4 regions of the Salmonella sp. GDC200615 genome follow, and region 2 is predicted to be linked to each of the others. Evidence: predicted binding sites of a transcription regulator. Region 2 holds the regulator's gene; each other region holds the start of a gene.
What was found. Region 2 encodes PhoB, which activates phosphate uptake and scavenging genes when phosphate is short. Its sites were predicted from a motif close to CTGTCATAAAACTGNCNNAT; they were not measured.

Region 1 (4,727 bases), 1.9 Mb from region 2:
TACCGATATTTTTACCGGTAGAGTGATTTAATCCCTGAACGAATTCAATTTCCTCTTCAAAGGTATGAATGCGGAAATCAGATTTTCCCATCGGGAAACGGCCCGGATAAGTTTGTACTTTTTTGCCGTTTTCAATATCAAACCCTTCGGTAAACTTCAGGGATTTAATTTCATCCAGCGTAAAATCGATAGCGTAATAGCGCCCATCTTTACGCGCCCGGTCCGGAAAACGGTCAGCGACGTCAGTCACCCGGTCAAGGTAGTGGTCATGGAGGACGACCAGATGGTCGTCCTTTGTCATCACTAAATCCTGTTCCAGATAATCTGCCCCTTGCGCATACGCCATCGCTTTCGCCGGTAGCGTATGCTCCGGCAGATAACCGCTGGCACCACGGTGGGCGATAACGACTTTTTCAGCCGCCACGGCGCCGCTTCCGATGGTCATTCCTGCCAACATTAACGCCACGCTAAGGTTTTTCAGTGTGGTTTTCATGTTATTAGCCTCCGTTGCGTTTTAACTGCAGCTCATCATGATGGCGTTTTTCACCAATCATCACGACCACCAGCAGGATTACCGCCAGAATGCTGCCGCCAATCATCACCATAAAGCCGCCATCCCAACCGAAGAAGTCAACGGTATAACCCACAATGGCGCTTGCAGCGACAGAACCGCCCAGGTAACCAAACAGACCGGTAAAGCCCGCCGCCGTACCCGCCGCTTTTTTCGGCGCCAGTTCCAGCGCGTGCAGACCGATCAACATTACCGGGCCGTAGATCAGGAAGCCGATGATAATCATACAAGCCATATCAACGTTCGGGTTCCCTGCCGGGTTCATCCAGTAAACGATGGTCGCGATAGTCACCAGGGTCATAAAGAACACGCCGGTCGCACCGCGGTTGCCGCGGAAGACTTTATCCGACATCCAGCCACACAGCAGCGTGCCCGGAATACCCGCGTATTCATACAGGAAGTAGGCCCAGGAGGATTTATCCAGTGCGAAATGCTTCACTTCTTTCAGGTAGGTCGGCGACCAGTCGAGGATGCCGTAGCGCAGCAGATAAACAAACACGTTGGCGATAGCGATATACCATAGTAATTTGTTCGGCAGTACGTACTGCATGAAGATCTGCTTCGCAGTCAGCTCTTCTTCCGCTTTTTCGTTGTAGTCGTCCGGATAGTCGTTTTTATACTCTTCGATAGGCGGCAGACCGCAGGATTGCGGCGTATCGCGCATCATTGCGAAAGCGAACAGCGCCACCACAATCGCGCCAAAGGCTGGCATATAGAGCGCCGCTTTCCAGTCGTTAAACCACGCCATCCCCAGCAGGAACAGCAGTGGCGGGATCCCGCCGCCGACGTTATGCGCACAGTTCCAGACCGACACAATGCCGCCGCGCTCTTTCTGCGACCACCAGTGAACCATCGTACGTCCGCACGGCGGCCACCCCATCCCCTGGAACCAGCCGCAAAGGAACAACAGCACAAACATCACGGCGATGCTGGATGTCGCCCACGGCACAAAGCCCATAAACAACATGACTGCTGCGGCCAGAATCAACCCTGCCGGCAGAAAAACGCGCGGATTCGAGCGATCGGACACCGAACCCATTATAAATTTCGAAAAACCATAAGCGATGGAAATCCCGGACAACGCAAAGCCCAGATCGCCGCGTGAAAAACCCTGTTCTACCAGGTAGGGCATCGCGAGGGCAAAGTTCTTGCGCACCAGATAATACGCGGCATAGCCAAAGAATATCCCCAGGAAAATCTGCCAGCGTAATCGGCGATAGGTCGGATCAATCTCCGCCGCTGGCAAGCGCGCTTTATGCGGCGCTGGTTTAAAAATACTCAACATATTGTAGCCTCCGTGGCCCATATTTTATTTAGAGGTAAACACCGCAGTTCGTTCAAACAACCCCGCTGCTCCCAGTGTGGCCGCGATGTTAAGTAAAGATACGTCACGTTAATGTGAATTACAGCACATATTGTTACAGATTTATGACTAATGTTCAGAAAGGCGCACGAAATCACGTTTCATTTTCGAATAGTGAGCGATTATGCGCGAAATCAAACATTCCATATGATTTGTATGGCTAAATGATAAAAAACGAACTGTGAGGAAAAACAATGAAAACTCGCGACTCGCAAGCAAGTGACGTGATTATCATTGGCGGTGGAGCAACAGGCGCAGGGATCGCCCGCGACTGCGCGCTGCGCGGTTTACGTGTCATTCTGGTGGAACGGCATGATATAGCGACCGGCGCGACCGGGCGTAACCACGGACTGCTGCACAGCGGCGCTCGTTATGCGGTTACCGACGCGGAATCCGCGCGCGAGTGCATTAGTGAAAACCAGATTTTAAAACGGATCTCCCGCCATTGCGTCGAACCGACGGATGGTCTGTTTATTACGTTGCCGGAAGATGATCTTGCGTTTCAGGCCACCTTTATTCGCGCCTGTGAAGCGGCGGGCATTCGCGCTGAAGCCATCGATCCGCAGCAGGCTCGCATCATCGAACCTTCCGTTAACCCTGCGCTCATCGGTGCGGTAAAAGTGCCGGATGGCACCGTGGACCCTTTCCGCCTTACCGCCGCCAATATGCTGGATGCCAGAGAACATGGCGCAATCGTGTTAACGGCGCATGAAGTGACCGGGCTCATTCGTGAAGGCGCAACGGTCTGCGGCGTCCATGCGCGCAACCATCTCACTGGCGAAACCCAGACGCTTCACGCGCCGGTGGTGGTCAATGCGGCTGGTATCTGGGGGCAACGGATCGCCGAATACGCCGACCTGAGTATTCGCATGTTCCCGGCGAAAGGCTCGCTGTTGATCATGGACCATCGGATCAACCAGCATGTCATTAACCGCTGCCGGAAACCATCGGATGCCGACATTCTGGTACCTGGCGATACGATTTCATTGATCGGCACTACCTCTACCCATATTGATTACAATGAGATAGACAGCAACCGCGTCACCGCAGATGAAGTCGATATCCTGCTGCGTGAAGGGGAAAAACTGGCCCCTGTCATGGCGAAAACGCGTATTCTGCGCGCGTATTCCGGCGTCCGCCCGCTGGTGGCCAGCGATGACGATCCCAGCGGTCGGAACGTCAGCCGCGGTATTGTGTTGTTCGACCACGCCGAACGCGACGGGCTTGATGGCTTCATTACCATTACCGGCGGGAAGCTAATGACTTACCGCCTGATGGCGGAATGGGCGACCGACGCCGTGTGCCGCAAGTTGGGCAATACTCGCCCCTGCATCACGGCAGATACGCCGTTGCCTGGCTCAAAAGAGTCCACGGAACATACGCTGAAACGCATTATCTCGCTTCCCGCGCCGCTACGCGGATCGGCGGTTTATCGGCATGGCGATCGCACGCCGGGGTGGCTGAGTGAAGGCCGCCAACACCGTAGCCTGGTCTGTGAATGCGAGGCCGTCACGGCGGGGGAAGTGCAGTATGCCATCGAAAACTTAACCGTGAATAGCCTGCTGGATCTGCGCCGTCGCACCCGCGTAGGGATGGGCACTTGCCAGGGCGAACTGTGCGCCTGCCGCGCGGCCGGGCTATTGCAGCGTTTTAATGTGACGACCGCGGCGCAATCTATTACGCAACTCTCTGAATTTCTGAATGAGCGCTGGAAAGGCGTACAACCTGTCGCCTGGGGAGACGCGCTGCGCGAAAGCGAATTCACGCGCTGGGTTTATCAGGGATTATGCGGTCTGGAGAAGGAGCACCAGGATGAAATTTGATACGGTTATTATGGGCGGCGGTCTCGCCGGTTTGCTATGCGGACTGCAACTCCAGCAGCATGGATTACGCTGCGCCATCGTCACCCGCGGACAAAGCGCGCTGCATTTTTCCTCCGGCTCGCTGGATCTACTCAGCGCCCTGCCCGACGGCCAACCGGTGACCGACATTACCGCCGGGCTTGATGCGCTGTGCCGCCAGGCGCCTGAACATCCTTATTCGCGTTTAGGCGCGCAAAAAGTCCTTACGCTGGCGCAACAGGCGCAAACGCTACTTAACGCCAGCGGCGCGCAGTTATACGGTGACGTACAGCAGGCGCACCAGCGTGTCACGCCGCTTGGCACATTGCGTTCAACCTGGCTTAGCTCGCCGGAAGTACCGGTCTGGCCGTTATCCGCACAGCGAATTTGCGTCGTCGGCGTTAGCGGATTACTGGATTTCCAGGCGCACCTTGCGGCAGCGTCGCTGCGCCAACGCGACCTCAACGTGGAAACCGCAGAAATCGACCTTCCGGAACTGGACGTACTGCGTGATAACCCGACGGAATTTCGCGCGGTCAATATTGCGCGTCTGCTTGATAACGAAGAAAAATGGCCGCTGCTGTACGACGCGCTGTCGCCAATAGCGACAAACTGCGACATGATCATCATGCCCGCCTGTTTCGGGCTGGCGAACGATACGCTGTGGCGCTGGCTTAACGAACGTCTGCCCTGCGCGCTCACGCTGCTGTCAACGCTGCCGCCATCGGTGCTCGGTATTCGTCTGCACAATCAGCTCCAGCGCCAGTTTGTCCGTCAGGGCGGCATCTGGATGCCGGGCGATGAAGTGAAGAAAGTCACCTGCCGTCGCGGTACCGTGAGCGAAATATGGACCCGCAACCATGCCGATATCCCACTGCGCCCGCGTTTTGCCGTACTTGCCAGCGGTAGCTTCTTTAGTAGCGGTCTGGTTGCCGAGCGCGAAGGGATCCGC
Region 2 (4,727 bases):
GGCAAAGATCTTTCCGTCTGAACACCGCGCCAGCTCCACGCGTGGGGCCTGGAGATTGCCGTCAGGCTGATTTCGGGCTCGGTTCTGGCTCCAGAACGCGCGCCAGGCTTCGCCTTTTACCTCAAACTCCACTTCGGCCAGACATTCCGCCGTATCGCGCGTCATCAAATCGTTTTGCGATTGCGATACCGTATTCAGGCGCGGCGTTTCGTGGTACAACGCCAGGCAGATGGCGTCAAGCAAGGTGGTTTTTCCCGCGCCGGTCGGGCCGGTAATGGCGAATAACCCGTTACTGGCAAACGGTTCGGCGGTAAAATCGACCTTCCATTCTCCTTTCAGCGAGTTCAGGTTTTTCAGACGCAAACTGAGAATTTTCATGCCTCATGCTCCTCATTCAACGCGTAGAGCGTGCTGGAAAAGAGCTGATTCAGGCGCTCGCGCTGCGGGGTATCTAACGCTTCCAGCGCCAGACGCCGCGCAAAAACCTCTTCCACGCTAAGCTCGCTTAATGTTTCCCGCCGCTCGTTCGCCAGCGAGCGCTCGCGCTGTTCGCGGCTACGGCGCACCAGTAATACCTCTACGGGGAGTGACTCCGTTAATGTCTGTATTTTGCGTTGGATATCGTGCAGATAGTCATCGGTTGTGATTTCAATATCCAGCCAGACGGGGGGCGATTGCTCAACGCCGCGCCACTGCTCAAGCTGTTCGGTAATTGATGCCAGGTCGCCTTTTAAAACCGCCAACGGTTGAGTCACGGGGACAGCCAGACTTTCGGTGCTTTGCCATTTCCCCTGGTCGAAGGTCACCAGATGCACGCATTTGCTTTTGCCGCACTCATCAAAGCTGAGGGCGATGGGCGAGCCGCAATAGCGGATATGCTCCGTGCCGCCGACACATTGCGCGCGGTGAATGTGTCCTAATGCGATATAATCTGCGGGGGGGAAATGCTGCGCCGGAAAGGCATCCAGCGTACCGATATAAATGTCGCGAACCGCATCGCTTTTGCTGGCGCCGACGGTGGTTAAATGTCCCGTCGCGATAACCGGCAGCTTTCGTTCGCCGCGTAGCTGGCACGCTTCCTGATACTGCTGTTGATAATAATCGGCAATCGCATGAAGAAGTTGCTGCTGTTTCTCGCTGCCGGATAACCCCGCCTGACTGGTAATAATGTCGCGCGGGCGCAAAAAGGGAATGGGGCACAGTACGGCGCCCGGAGAACCGTCGCGACGATGAAGTAGCCGCGGCGCATAGCCCGCGCTGGCGATCACGGTTGTATTGAGAAACGCCAGAATGTCGCGCGACTCGTTTAGCGTGGCGACGGAATCATGATTACCGGCCAGCACCACCAGATGACAGCCCGTTTGCTGTAAATTAACGACGAAACGGTTATAAAGTTCTCGGGCATAGCTTGGCGGCGAACCGGTATCAAAAATATCGCCAGCGACAATAATGGCATCCACCTGATGGGCCTGCGCGGTCTCCAGCAGCCAGTCCAGAAAAGCCTGATGCTCCGCGGCGCGGCTTTTACTGTAGAAATTTTGTCCCAGATGCCAGTCAGAGGTGTGGAGGATGCGCATAATTGTTCCATGCAAAAAAAGCGTGAACGGGATTATACACGTCATCCCTTCCATTTTTGGGCGCAATTTACCGCCGGTACACGGTAATGCACGGTTTCACCGGTGTCATAAATCATCAACATGCTGTCAATGCCGCCTTTTTTTCATAAATCTGTCATAAATCTGACGCATAATGGCGCGGCATTGATAACTAACGACTAACAGGGCAAATTATGGCGAGACGTATTCTGGTCGTAGAAGATGAGGCGCCGATCCGTGAAATGGTGTGCTTCGTGCTCGAACAAAATGGCTTTCAGCCCGTAGAAGCCGAAGATTATGACAGTGCGGTGAATAAACTTAATGAACCCTGGCCGGATCTCATCCTTCTTGACTGGATGTTGCCCGGCGGGTCAGGGTTACAGTTTATTAAACATCTCAAACGTGAAGCCATGACCCGGGATATTCCTGTGGTTATGCTGACCGCAAGAGGTGAGGAAGAAGATCGTGTGCGCGGGCTGGAAACCGGCGCTGACGATTACATTACCAAGCCGTTTTCCCCCAAGGAGTTGGTGGCGCGCATTAAAGCCGTTATGCGGCGCATCTCGCCGATGGCGGTCGAAGAGGTGATCGAGATGCAGGGACTGAGCCTTGATCCCGGCTCTCACCGCGTGATGACCGGCGACAGCCCGCTGGATATGGGGCCGACCGAATTTAAATTACTCCATTTCTTTATGACGCACCCGGAACGGGTTTACAGTCGCGAGCAGCTACTCAATCATGTCTGGGGCACCAATGTGTACGTTGAAGACCGGACGGTCGACGTGCATATTCGCCGTTTGCGTAAGGCGCTGGAGCACAGCGGCCACGACCGGATGGTGCAAACGGTACGCGGGACAGGGTATCGTTTTTCGACCCGCTTTTAATGCCTTTTCCGCCAGTAGAACACAGGTTTCTGGCGGAGAAGGCTTTCCATTCTTGAGGGAGTATGACGCGTGCTGGAACGGCTGTCATGGAAAAGGCTGGTGCTGGAGCTGGTGCTCTGTTGCATCCCCGCGCTTATCCTTAGCGCTTTTTTTGGTTATCTGCCGTGGTTTTTACTGGCGGCGGTGACGGGACTGCTTGTCTGGCATTTCTGGAATTTGTTACGCCTCTCCTGGTGGCTTTGGGTCGACAGAAGTATGACGCCGCCGCCGGGACGGGGAAGTTGGGAACCGCTGTTATACGGTTTACACCAGATGCAGTTGCGAAATAAGAAGCGTCGCCGCGAGCTGGGGAACCTGATTAAACGTTTTCGCAGTGGCGCGGAGTCGCTGCCTGATTCCGTGGTACTGACCACAGAAGAGGGCGGCATTTTTTGGTGTAACGGTTTGGCGCAACAGATACTGGGGCTACGCTGGCCGGATGACAACGGGCAGAATATTCTCAATCTACTGCGTTATCCGGAGTTTACCCAGTATTTAAAAACGCGTGATTTCACCCGTCCGCTTCATTTGGTGCTCAATACCGGGCGGCACCTGGAGATCCGCGTCATGCCTTATACCGATAAACAACTCCTGATGGTGGCGCGCGATGTGACGCAAATGCATCAGCTTGAAGGCGCCAGACGTAACTTTTTCGCCAACGTTAGCCATGAGTTGCGTACGCCCTTGACGGTATTGCAAGGCTATCTGGAAATGATGCAGGAACAGGCGCTGGAAGGGGCGACGCGAGAGAAAGCGCTGCATACGATGCGCGAGCAAACGTATCGTATGGAAGGGCTGGTAAAACAACTGCTTACGCTGTCTAAAATTGAGGCGGCCCCGGCGCTGTTATTAAATGAAAAAGTGGATGTACCGATGATGCTGCGGGTCGTGGAGCGTGAAGCGCAGACGCTCAGCCAGCAGAAACATACCTTTACGTTTGAGGTCGACGATAGTCTTAGCGTTCTGGGCAACGAAGAGCAGCTACGTAGCGCGATCTCAAACCTGGTGTATAACGCGGTAAACCATACGCCGGCGGGAACGCATATTACGGTGAGCTGGCGACGTGTCGTGCATGGCGCTGAATTTTGCATTCAAGATAACGGTCCGGGGATTGCTGCCGAGCATATTCCTCGTCTGACCGAACGCTTCTACCGCGTCGATAAAGCGCGTTCGCGGCAAACGGGCGGCAGCGGCCTGGGATTGGCGATTGTGAAACATGCGTTGAATCACCATGAAAGCCGCCTTGAAATCGACAGTTCGCCTGGCAAAGGAACGCGATTTAGCTTTGTGCTGCCGGAACGTCTAATTGCCAAAAATAGCGATTAATTGCCTTTCGTAAGTATAACTTTCCATAAGCCAGCGGATGCTGGCTTATTTTCTTTGCAGTTAAGACGGGCTCGTTGAAACATTCAACGTTTGGTGATTTTTTGTTCGCATGATTAGCCATAACTTTTTCATGAGAATGGTGTTTTATTCTGGTTGTAAATTTCATATCGCTATATTCATCTGGTTTTTAGATCCCACCTTGCTTTAAAACGTTATAAGCGTTTAAATTGCGCTTCAGGTGCTGTCATTACGACTGCATTTGCGCGGTAAATCGAAAAACAATTCTTCGCCGCATCGGTCCGGGAGCTTTTCCCGCTGAAATTGATAAAAAACGCCGCTTTATAATCCTCCGGGAAAGGCAAAAATTTTAATGTTTACAACATCACCATCCACAGGCAGTAAGACTTTATGACCCATCAGTTAAAATCGCGCGATATCATCGCCCTGGGCTTTATGACATTTGCGCTGTTCGTTGGCGCAGGCAATATTATCTTTCCTCCTATGGTCGGTTTGCAGGCGGGTGAACACGTCTGGACAGCCGCTATTGGCTTTCTGATTACCGCCGTAGGGCTACCGGTTCTTACTGTTGTGGCGCTGGCGAAAGTCGGCGGCGGCGTAGACAGCCTCAGTACGCCGATTGGTAAAGTGGCGGGACTCCTGCTGGCGACCGTTTGCTATCTGGCCGTCGGGCCGTTATTTGCGACGCCGCGTACCGCGACGGTGTCGTTTGAGGTCGGTATCGCTCCGTTGACCGGCGATTCTGCAATGCCGTTGCTGATTTACAGCGTGGTCTATTTCGCTATTGTTATTCTGGTTTCCCTCTATCCGGGTAAGCTGCTGGATACGGTAGGGAATTTCCTGGCGCCGTTGAAAATTATTGCGC
Region 3 (4,727 bases), 1.2 Mb from region 2:
ATTAGCGGCGTGCGCGGGCTGGGGATACGTGGGTGCGCGATCTCTATGCCGTTTAAAGAAGCCTGCATTCCGCTGGTGGATGAACTGGATGCTTCTGCTCAGGCCATTCACTCAGTTAATACCATTGTGAATACCAATGGCCATCTGAAGGCGTACAACACCGATTACATTGCAATAGCTCGCTTGCTGGCGAGTTACAAGGTCTCTCCCGACCTGGTGTTTGCTTTGCGTGGCAGCGGTGGTATGGCAAAGGCGGTGGCCTGCGCGCTGAAGGATGCGGGGTTTACCCGTGGTTATATTGTCGCGATTGATGAAGCGTCAGGTAAACAACTGGCCGAACTCTATGGCTATGAATGGCGCCCGGATACCGACGGTATTGAAGCCGATTTGTTAATTAACGCCACGCCTATCGGAATGGCTGGCGGTAATGATGCCGACAAACTCTCTTATTCCGAACAGGAAGTGGATAAGGCGAGCGTTATCTTTGATGTGGTGGCGCTACCGCCCGTCACGCCGCTGATCCGCTACGCCCGTGAACGCGGTAAAACCGTGATTACCGGTTCCGAAGTGTTTGCTATTCAGGCCGTGGAACAATTTGTCCTTTATACCGAGATTCGCCCGGACGACGCGCTGTTCCAGAAAGCCGCGGCCTGGTCACGTCTGTAACATTTTTTCCCGCTTTTTCTTTAAATTAAAAGAACAGGGTACCCTACTATGACTAAAAAAATTGTTGCTGTGACGGCCTGTCCGACGGGCGTCGCCCATACCTTTATGGCGGCAGAAGCGTTGGAAATTGAAGCCCGCAAGCGTGGTGACTGGATCAAGGTTGAAACCCGCGGTTCCGTCGGGGCGAAGAACACGCTGACCGCGGAAGAGATAGCGCAAGCGGATGTGGTGATTATCGCGGCGGATATTGAGCTGGATCTGTCAGGCTTTGTTGGCAAAAGACTCTATCGCACCAGTACCGGCGCGGCGCTAAAAAAGAGTGCGCAGGAAATGGATAATGCTTTCAATAGCGCCGAGGTCTATCAGGGGAGTGCCGGGCGCTCTTCTTCAGCTGGTAAAACAGATCTACCCGGCGTTTATAAGCATTTAATGACCGGCGTATCCCATATGCTTCCTTTGGTGGTGGCGGGAGGATTGTGTATCGCGCTCTCTTTTGTCTTCGGTATCCAGGCCTTCAATGAGCCGGGCACGCTGGCGGCTGCGTTATTTCAAATCGGTGGTAAGGCGGCCTTTGCGCTGATGGTGCCGGTACTGGCTGGGTTTATTGCCTTCTCAATTGCCGATCGTCCGGGTCTGGCCCCGGGGCTTATTGGCGGGATGTTGGCCAGCCTGTGCGGTGCTGGTTTCCTGGGAGGGATTGTGGCCGGTTTTCTGGCCGGTTACAGCGTACGGTTTCTGGCGCAAAATATTAAGCTACCAGCGTCAATGGAAGCGCTTAAGCCTGTGCTGGTTCTGCCGCTACTGTCTACGCTGATTACCGGCCTAATCATGATTTACGTGGTGGGTGGCCCGGTGTCTGCGGTGATGGAAGGGCTGACGACGTTCCTGGGGAATATGACCTCTACGAATGCTATCTTGCTGGGAATGTTGCTGGGCGCAATGCAAGGTTTTGACCTTGGTGGGCCGGTGAATAAAGCTGCGTATACCTTCGGCGTCGGTTTACTGGCTTCTCATTCCTATATGCCGATGGCGGCCATTATGGCGGCAGGGATGGTACCGGCATTAGGGATGGGCGTCGCAACCTGGGCGGCCAGAGCGAAATTCACTGCTTCTGAGCATGAAGCGGGTAACGCATCCTTTATCCTGGGGCTGTGCTTTATCTCTGAAGGGGCGATTCCCTTCGCTGCGCGTGACCCGATGCGCGTCATCCCTTCCACGATGGTCGGTGGCGCAATCGCCGGGGGACTGTCCATGTATTTCGGTTGTACACTGATGGCGCCACACGGTGGTCTCTTTGTCCTGGCGATCCCGCATGCGGTAGAACATGTGATGCAATATCTGCTCTCGATTGCCCTGGGCACGATTGTTTGCGGCCTGATGTACGCGCTGTTGAAACCGTCTGCGGTTGCGCAAACAGTTTAATTCATCTCCCCCTGCAGGCTGGTCTGGTGTCTCCCCGGGCCAGCTTTTTTATTTCCATTGTCATCAAACCGTCATAATCAAGACATATAACTGTCATCAATTTGTCCTATTTTGCTCATCGTAGCAACTCAAACAACGATTTACCGAAACCGTGCAGGAGACATTATGAAAGTTATGCGTACCACTGTCGCAACTGTTGTCGCCGCGACCTTATCGATGAGCGCGTTCTCTGCCTTTGCAGCAGCAAGCCTGACAGGTGCCGGTGCAACGTTTCCTGCGCCGGTGTATGCCAAATGGGCGGATACCTACCAGAAAGAAACCGGTAACAAAGTCAATTACCAGGGGATAGGCTCTTCCGGCGGCGTGAAACAAATCACCGCGAATACCGTTGATTTTGGCGCTTCCGATGCGCCGCTGTCTGACGAAAAACTGAATCAGGAAGGCCTGTTCCAGTTTCCGACGGTGATCGGCGGCGTGGTGCTGGCGGTGAATATTCCAGGCCTCAAATCCGGTGAACTGGTGCTGGATGGTAAAACGCTGGGTGACATCTACCTCGGTAAAATCAAGAAGTGGGATGATGAAGGCATCACCAAACTGAACCCAGGCGTGAAGCTGCCCTCACAGAATATCGCTGTGGTGCGTCGCGCTGACGGTTCCGGTACCTCCTTCGTGTTCACCAGTTACCTGGCGAAAGTCAACGACGAGTGGAAATCGAAAGTGGGCGCGGGTTCTACCGTGAACTGGCCAACCGGTCTGGGCGGTAAAGGTAACGACGGCATCGCAGCATTTGTACAGCGTCTGCCAGGCGCTATTGGCTACGTTGAATACGCTTACGCCAAGCAGAACAACCTGGCCTACACCAAATTGGTTTCTGCCGACGGCAAACCGGTAAGCCCGACGGAAGAGAGCTTCTCTAATGCGGCGAAAGGCGCAGACTGGAGCAAAACCTTCGCGCAGGATCTGACCAACCAGAAAGGTGACGATGTGTGGCCAATCACTTCCACCACGTTTATCCTGGTCCACAAAGCGCAGAAGAAACCTGAGCAGGGTGCTGAAGTGTTGAAGTTCTTCGACTGGGCCTACAAAAATGGCGCTAAGCAGGCGAATGATCTGGACTACGCCAGCCTGCCGGATAACGTTGTTGAGCAGGTTCGTGCTGCATGGAAGACCAGTATAAAAGACAGCAACGGTAAGGCGCTGTATTAATTAACGAATTGGCGGATGGCGCTACGCTTATCCGCCCTACGGTTTCGACCGCAGGCCCACGTTGTAGGCCGGATAAGCGTAGCGCCATCCGGCAGGGGCAACGTCGTAAAATGCGTTTAATGGAAAGAGTAATTTATGGCTGCAACCAAGCCTGCTTTTAACCCGCCGGGTAAAAAAGGCGACATGATTTTCAGCGCGCTGGTAAAACTGGCTGCGCTGATTGTGCTATTGATGTTGGGCGGTATTATCGTCTCATTGATCATCTCCTCCTGGCCAAGTATTCAGAAATTTGGTTTCTCATTTCTTTGGACTAAGGAATGGGACGCGCCAAACGATATCTACGGCGCTCTGGTGCCCATTTATGGCACGCTGGTGACCTCCTTTATCGCACTGCTGATCGCCGTTCCGGTCAGTTTCGGCATTGCCCTGTTTTTAACCGAGCTGGCGCCAGGCTGGCTAAAGCGTCCGCTCGGCATCGCCATTGAACTGCTGGCGGCAATTCCCAGTATCGTGTACGGCATGTGGGGGCTGTTTATCTTCGCGCCGCTGTTTGCGACGTACTTCCAGGAGCCGGTCGGCAATATTCTTTCCAACATTCCGTTTGTCGGCGCGCTGTTCTCCGGCCCGGCCTTTGGTATCGGCATTCTGGCGGCGGGCGTCATCCTCGCCATCATGATCATCCCCTACATTGCGGCGGTTATGCGCGACGTCTTCGAGCAAACACCGGTAATGATGAAAGAGTCCGCTTACGGTATCGGCTGTACTACCTGGGAAGTTATCTGGCGCATCGTGCTACCGTTCACCAAAAATGGCGTGATCGGCGGCATTATGCTGGGGCTGGGCCGTGCTCTGGGTGAAACGATGGCGGTCACTTTTATCATCGGCAACACTTACCAGCTCGACAGCGCGTCGCTGTATATGCCGGGCAACAGCATCACTTCCGCGCTGGCGAACGAATTCGCTGAGGCGGAATCGGGCCTGCACGTGGCAGCGTTGATGGAGCTGGGGCTGATCCTGTTTGTGATCACCTTTATCGTCCTGGCGGCGTCTAAGTTCATGATTATGCGTCTGGCGAAGAACGAGGGAGCACGTTAATGGCTACGCTTGATATGCAGAACACCGCGCAGCTCGCGGAATCCCGTCGCAAGATGCAGGCGCGTCGCCGCATGAAGAACCGTATCGCACTAACGCTCTCAATGGCGACGATGGCATTTGGCCTGTTCTGGCTGATCTGGATTTTGATGTCCACCATCACGCGCGGCATTGATGGTATGTCGCTGGCGCTGTTTACCGAAATGACGCCACCGCCGAACACGGCGGGCGGCGGGCTGGCGAACGCCCTGGCGGGGAGTGGATTGTTGATTCTCTGGGCTACCGTATTGGGTACGCCGCTGGGGATTATGGCCGGGATCTATCTGGCGGAGTATGGCCGT
Region 4 (4,727 bases), 890 kb from region 2:
AAAACCAGCTACGAGCCGCAAGAAGCGACCAGCATGATGGCGTTTTGTATTAACGGTAAATCGAAATCGTTAAGCGAGCTGTTTATGACGCACCCACCGCTGGATAAACGCATTGAAGCGCTGCGTAGCGGTGAGTACCTGAAATAATAAGCCCACTGGCAAGTATGAAAAGCGCGTCGAATGACGCGCTTTTTTTACGCCTGAACGCGTGGTTGCGTAATACGTAAACCGCTCACCACCGCCGCGAGAGTCGCCAGGATCGCCGCTGCGAGCAGAGAAAGATGCGTACCGCTATCGCCAAACTGGTTCAACATCAGCGCTACCAGCGCGGCGCCAGTACTTTGGCCTAACAGTCGCGCCGTGCCCAGCATCCCGCTGGCGCCACCGCTGCGCTCACGCGGCGCGGAAGTGATAATGGTGTGATTATTCGGCGACTGGAACAGGCCAAACCCTGCGCCACAAAGGATCATCGGCCAGATAATATTCAGATCGGAGGGGGAGGCTGGCAACATGACCAGCGCAAACAACCCGGCTGCCATTATCACCATTCCCAGCGCCCCCAGCAAACCGGCATGAAGACGTTCTATCAGGTATCCCGCCAGCGGCGCCATTACCAGCGTTGCCAGCGGCCAGGGCGTCAATAACAGGCCGGTTTCTACTTCGCTACGGCCCAGCACGGTTTGCAGATAAAAAGGTAGCGAGACCATGGCTAACATTTGCGCGCAGAACGAGCAAATTGACGTGCCGATCGAGAGTGAAAAAAGCGGAATGCGTAACAAGTCGATGGGTAACAAAGGGACGGGCAAAGAAAGCTGGCGGCGCACGAAGAAAAACCCGACCACGACCAGAACGAGCAGCTCTGCGCCAATCAACGTTAGCGACTGTCCCTGGGCAAATCCGCTCAATGCGGTAATCAGCAGGCCAAATGTGAGCGCATTCATTACCGCGCTCGGTAAGTCAAAGCGCGGCTTAGTGTCATGGGCGATGTTTGCTGGTAAAAAGCGTATGGCCAGAATTAACGCGATGATACCTAACGGGACATTAATCAGAAACAGCCATTTCCATGATGAGATGGACAAAATCGCTGCGGCGATCGTCGGACCCGCGGCGGAAGAGACTGCGACGATAAAAGAGTTAATTCCCATGCCTCGTCCCAGATGACGCTGGGGGTAGATAAGACGAATCAGCGCCGTGTTTACGCTCATTAGCGCCGCGCCGCCAAATCCCTGCGCGATGCGCGCCAGCGTCAGCATCTGCAGCGAGTCTGAAAGCGCGCAAAACAATGATGAAAGCAGAAATACCACTAAACCACATTTGTAGATCCGGCGATAACCAAACATGTCGCCTAAAAAAGACAGGGAAAGCAGTGAGACGACAATGGCGATTTGGTATGCATTGACAATCCAGATAGAGCTGGCAGGGGAGGCATGTAAATCAGTCGCAATGGTTGGCAGCGCGACATTAGCGATTGCGCCATCCAGAACCGCCATCGAAATACCGATAATAATCGTCAGGATAGCGCCGTATCTCTGCGGGAGGGGCAGGCCATCGGCCCGTGTTTTTTCCATAAGTATTTTGTAATAAGGGGAATTATGGGCTGAATAATAATGTTAGCATTAATACTGAGTTGTTATGTCGCAGATTTGTAACGAAGTAAGCAAAGATGGATTGCGGGCGACCTGGCGTGAAATTATAATAAAAACTCGTTCTGAATTTTATAAAACGCTCGTAATGAGGTGATAAATGGCAAACGCAGATCTGGATAAGCAGCCTGATTCTGTATCTTCTGTGCTGAAAGTTTTCGGCATTCTGCAGGCGCTGGGTGAAGAGCGTGAAATAGGGATTACCGAGCTATCGCAGCGCGTCATGATGTCGAAAAGCACCGTTTATCGCTTTTTGCAAACCATGAAAACGCTGGGCTACGTGGCTCAGGAGGGGGAGTCTGAAAAATACTCTCTGACGCTAAAGCTGTTTGAGCTGGGCGCGCGAGCTTTGCAAAATGTTGATCTCATCCGCAGTGCGGACATTCAGATGCGCGAACTGTCTCGTCTGACAAAAGAAACTATCCATCTTGGCGCGCTGGATGAAGACAGCATTGTCTATATCCATAAAATTGACTCTATGTACAATCTGCGGATGTACTCACGTATTGGGCGTCGTAATCCGCTGTACAGTACGGCCATCGGTAAAGTGCTTCTGGCCTGGCGCGACCGTGATGAGGTTAAGCAGATTCTCGACGGCGTAGAGTATAAGCAAAGCACGGGACGCACGATTACCAGCACTGAAGCGTTGCTGCCGCTGTTGGATGAAGTGCGTGCGCAAGGATACGGTGAAGATAACGAAGAACAGGAAGAAGGATTACGTTGTATCGGCGTACCGGTATTTGACCGTTTTGGCGTAGTCATCGCAGGGTTAAGCATTTCGTTCCCGACGCTGCGTTTTTCAGAAGAACGCCTACAGGAATATGTGGCTATGTTACACGCCGCCGCGCGTAAAATTTCTGAACAAATGGGTTACAACGATTATCCCTTCTAAGCAACGTTATTAGCATGACGTTAAAAAAAAGCAGCTACGAAAAATGTAGCTGCTTTTTTTATAACATCGGGTGGGATGAAATCGTAAAAGTAGATAATATCTGTCGGCTTATTTAACGGTTATTAAAATATTATTTAACAGTACTTATGAACAACAGCCAATATAGGGGAATTATTGGTGATAGTTTCACTGTGAAATTATTTATTGCCGCTTAGCCATTATCCACCACGGTGGCGATTTTTCTGAAAATGGGACAGTCGGAAAAGCCAATAATGCCGCTGTTGGTATGGAGATATTGCGCCGTGCTGGTGCCGCGTGCGGTCAGGTAATGGCACTGTAAACCCAGCCCCGCAGCGTTCACTTTACTTCCCACCAGGATGCCATAGCCGCTCATCAGCAGGCCTATCCACACCAGGGCAAACAATACAATTGCGCGAATGATCAAACGCATTACTACCTCTTTTCTTTTTTAGTTAGAATAAGAGTAGCGTGTACATTGATTGAAACAAGTGAATCATTCCTAAAAACATATAATGCCGCTACAGTTACTCCTGGTTTAAGTAACTCATGATAATTTAGCGACATAAGATGTAAGATCGGAGAGTGGAGTGAAAAAATTTCGATGGGTCGTTCTCGGCATCGTGGTGGTAGTATGCCTGTTGCTGTGGGCGCAGGTGTTTAATATCATGTGCAATCAGGATGTACAATTTTTCAGCGGTATTTGCGCCATCAATAAATTTATTCCCTGGTAAACGTTTTACACCAGAGATTTCCTTCCCGTGTAGCAGTGGTAGAATGACGTCTCTACATTGAGGTGGTGAAATGAACGACGTTTTAAACTCTGGTGCGTTTTCTCTTGCATCTTTAATAGTATCAATGGTGGTTCTGGTGGTGGGGCTGGCGCTCTGGTTCTTTGTCAACCGGGCAAGTTCCCGTGCCAACGAGCAGATAGAACTGCTCGAAGCGTTGTTGGATCAACAGAAGCGGCAAAACGCGTTGTTACGCCGCCTTTGCGAAGCAAACGAACCAGAAAAAGAAGCGGAACCCGCAACAGCGGCAAGCGAACCGAAAGAGGATGAGGACATCATTGTCTGGTTGCTGAACGATAATGCTTACCGGGGCGCAAATGGCGCCAGTGCCATACGCCCCATTTCCCCGTCGGATCTCTCCGCGTTGCCGTTTGCAACTGATACTACAGCATCAACACCTTACCTAATATATGGCTTTATATGCAACATAGTTTTATATGTATAACAAATGGACATATGGCATTTTTGTGATACCGCTCATTCTCTATTAAAAGCGAAACGTTTCTCTCTCTTTATGGATTGTCATTGTTTGTTCATTATTTTAAGGCATTCTGTAAAGACGCAGAACATCACAAAAAGCGGTGTCGAAAATCGCTTTTCTTTTCTATTATTTTGATTAAAAGGTGTTTTTTATCATTGTGACAATTTATGCATAACTCAGCATAAAAAGTGATATGAAAAATACAGCTTTTAAATGTGATTTGATGCACTGGAAGAAGCGAAGTTATTGAGCTATGGTAGAAAAATGGCTTTTCAGCAATGACGTTGTCAGGAGTCCGTCAGCGCGTGAGGATATATCTTTCGCAATTTTGTTGCATAAACGTGCTGTCAATTTGTGAAGGTTCTCGTAATTTGTGCGACGGATCGAGACACGTTTAAAAATGGCTTGCCATAATTAACGTTGTATGTGATAACAGGCTTTGGGTTAAACGAGGTACAGTTCTGTTTATGTGTGGCATTTTCAGTAAAGAAGTCCTGAGTAAACACGTTGACGTTGAATACCGCTTCTCTGCCGAACCTTATATTAGTGCCTCAAGCAGTAATGTCTCAGTTTTATCTATGTTATGCCTACGGGCAAAGAAAACACTCTAAGGAATTTTGCAAATGGCAAAGATTAAAGGTCAAGTTAAGTGGTTCAACGAATCCAAAGGTTTTGGCTTCATTACTCCGGCTGACGGCAGCAAAGATGTGTTCGTACACTTCTCCGCTATCCAGGGCAATGGTTTCAAAACTCTGGCTGAAGGCCAGAACGTTGAGTTCGAAATTCAGGACGGCCAGAAAGGTCCGGCTGCTGTTAACGTAACAGCTATCTGATCGACACCACTGATTTGATGCGTTTGTCGCGTCAGCCTCAGATATAAAGCCTCGCTAAAAGCGGGGCTT

Region 1: the regulator PhoB is predicted to act here: its motif matches at 1,987-2,006, upstream of glpT (glycerol-3-phosphate transporter).
Region 3: the regulator PhoB is predicted to act here: its motif matches at 2,179-2,198, upstream of pstS (phosphate ABC transporter substrate-binding protein PstS).
Region 4: the regulator PhoB is predicted to act here: its motif matches at 1,633-1,652, upstream of kdgR (DNA-binding transcriptional regulator KdgR).

The regions. Positions count from the first base shown of each region.
Region 1 covers NZ_CP192247.1:1,529,370-1,534,096, reverse strand. Annotated here, with positions in the region: gene glpQ (glycerophosphodiester phosphodiesterase) at 1-493, opposite strand, end outside; gene glpT (glycerol-3-phosphate transporter) at 498-1,856, opposite strand; gene glpA (anaerobic glycerol-3-phosphate dehydrogenase subunit A) at 2,129-3,757, shown strand; gene glpB (glycerol-3-phosphate dehydrogenase subunit GlpB) at 3,747-4,727, shown strand, end outside.
Region 2 covers NZ_CP192247.1:3,453,467-3,458,193, reverse strand. Annotated here, with positions in the region: gene sbcC (exonuclease subunit SbcC) at 1-378, opposite strand, end outside; gene sbcD (exonuclease subunit SbcD) at 375-1,577, opposite strand; gene phoB (phosphate response regulator transcription factor PhoB) at 1,790-2,479, shown strand; gene phoR (phosphate regulon sensor histidine kinase PhoR) at 2,549-3,844, shown strand; gene brnQ (branched-chain amino acid transporter carrier protein BrnQ) at 4,253-4,727, shown strand, end outside.
Region 3 covers NZ_CP192247.1:4,637,930-4,642,656, forward strand. Annotated here, with positions in the region: gene ACQ29O_RS22485 (shikimate 5-dehydrogenase) at 1-666, shown strand, start outside; gene ACQ29O_RS22490 (fructose-specific PTS transporter subunit EIIC) at 715-2,088, shown strand; gene pstS (phosphate ABC transporter substrate-binding protein PstS) at 2,254-3,294, shown strand; gene pstC (phosphate ABC transporter permease PstC) at 3,430-4,389, shown strand; gene pstA (phosphate ABC transporter permease PstA) at 4,389-4,727, shown strand, end outside.
Region 4 covers NZ_CP192247.1:2,558,741-2,563,467, reverse strand. Annotated here, with positions in the region: gene htpX (protease HtpX) at 1-147, shown strand, start outside; gene ACQ29O_RS12320 (MFS transporter) at 195-1,568, opposite strand; gene kdgR (DNA-binding transcriptional regulator KdgR) at 1,744-2,535, shown strand; gene yobH (invasion protein YobH) at 2,747-2,986, opposite strand; gene mgrB (PhoP/PhoQ regulator MgrB) at 3,144-3,287, shown strand; partial or broken gene ACQ29O_RS12300 (YebO family protein) at 3,358-3,644, shown strand; gene ACQ29O_RS12295 (DUF2627 domain-containing protein) at 4,293-4,436, shown strand; gene cspE (transcription antiterminator/RNA stability regulator CspE) at 4,449-4,658, shown strand.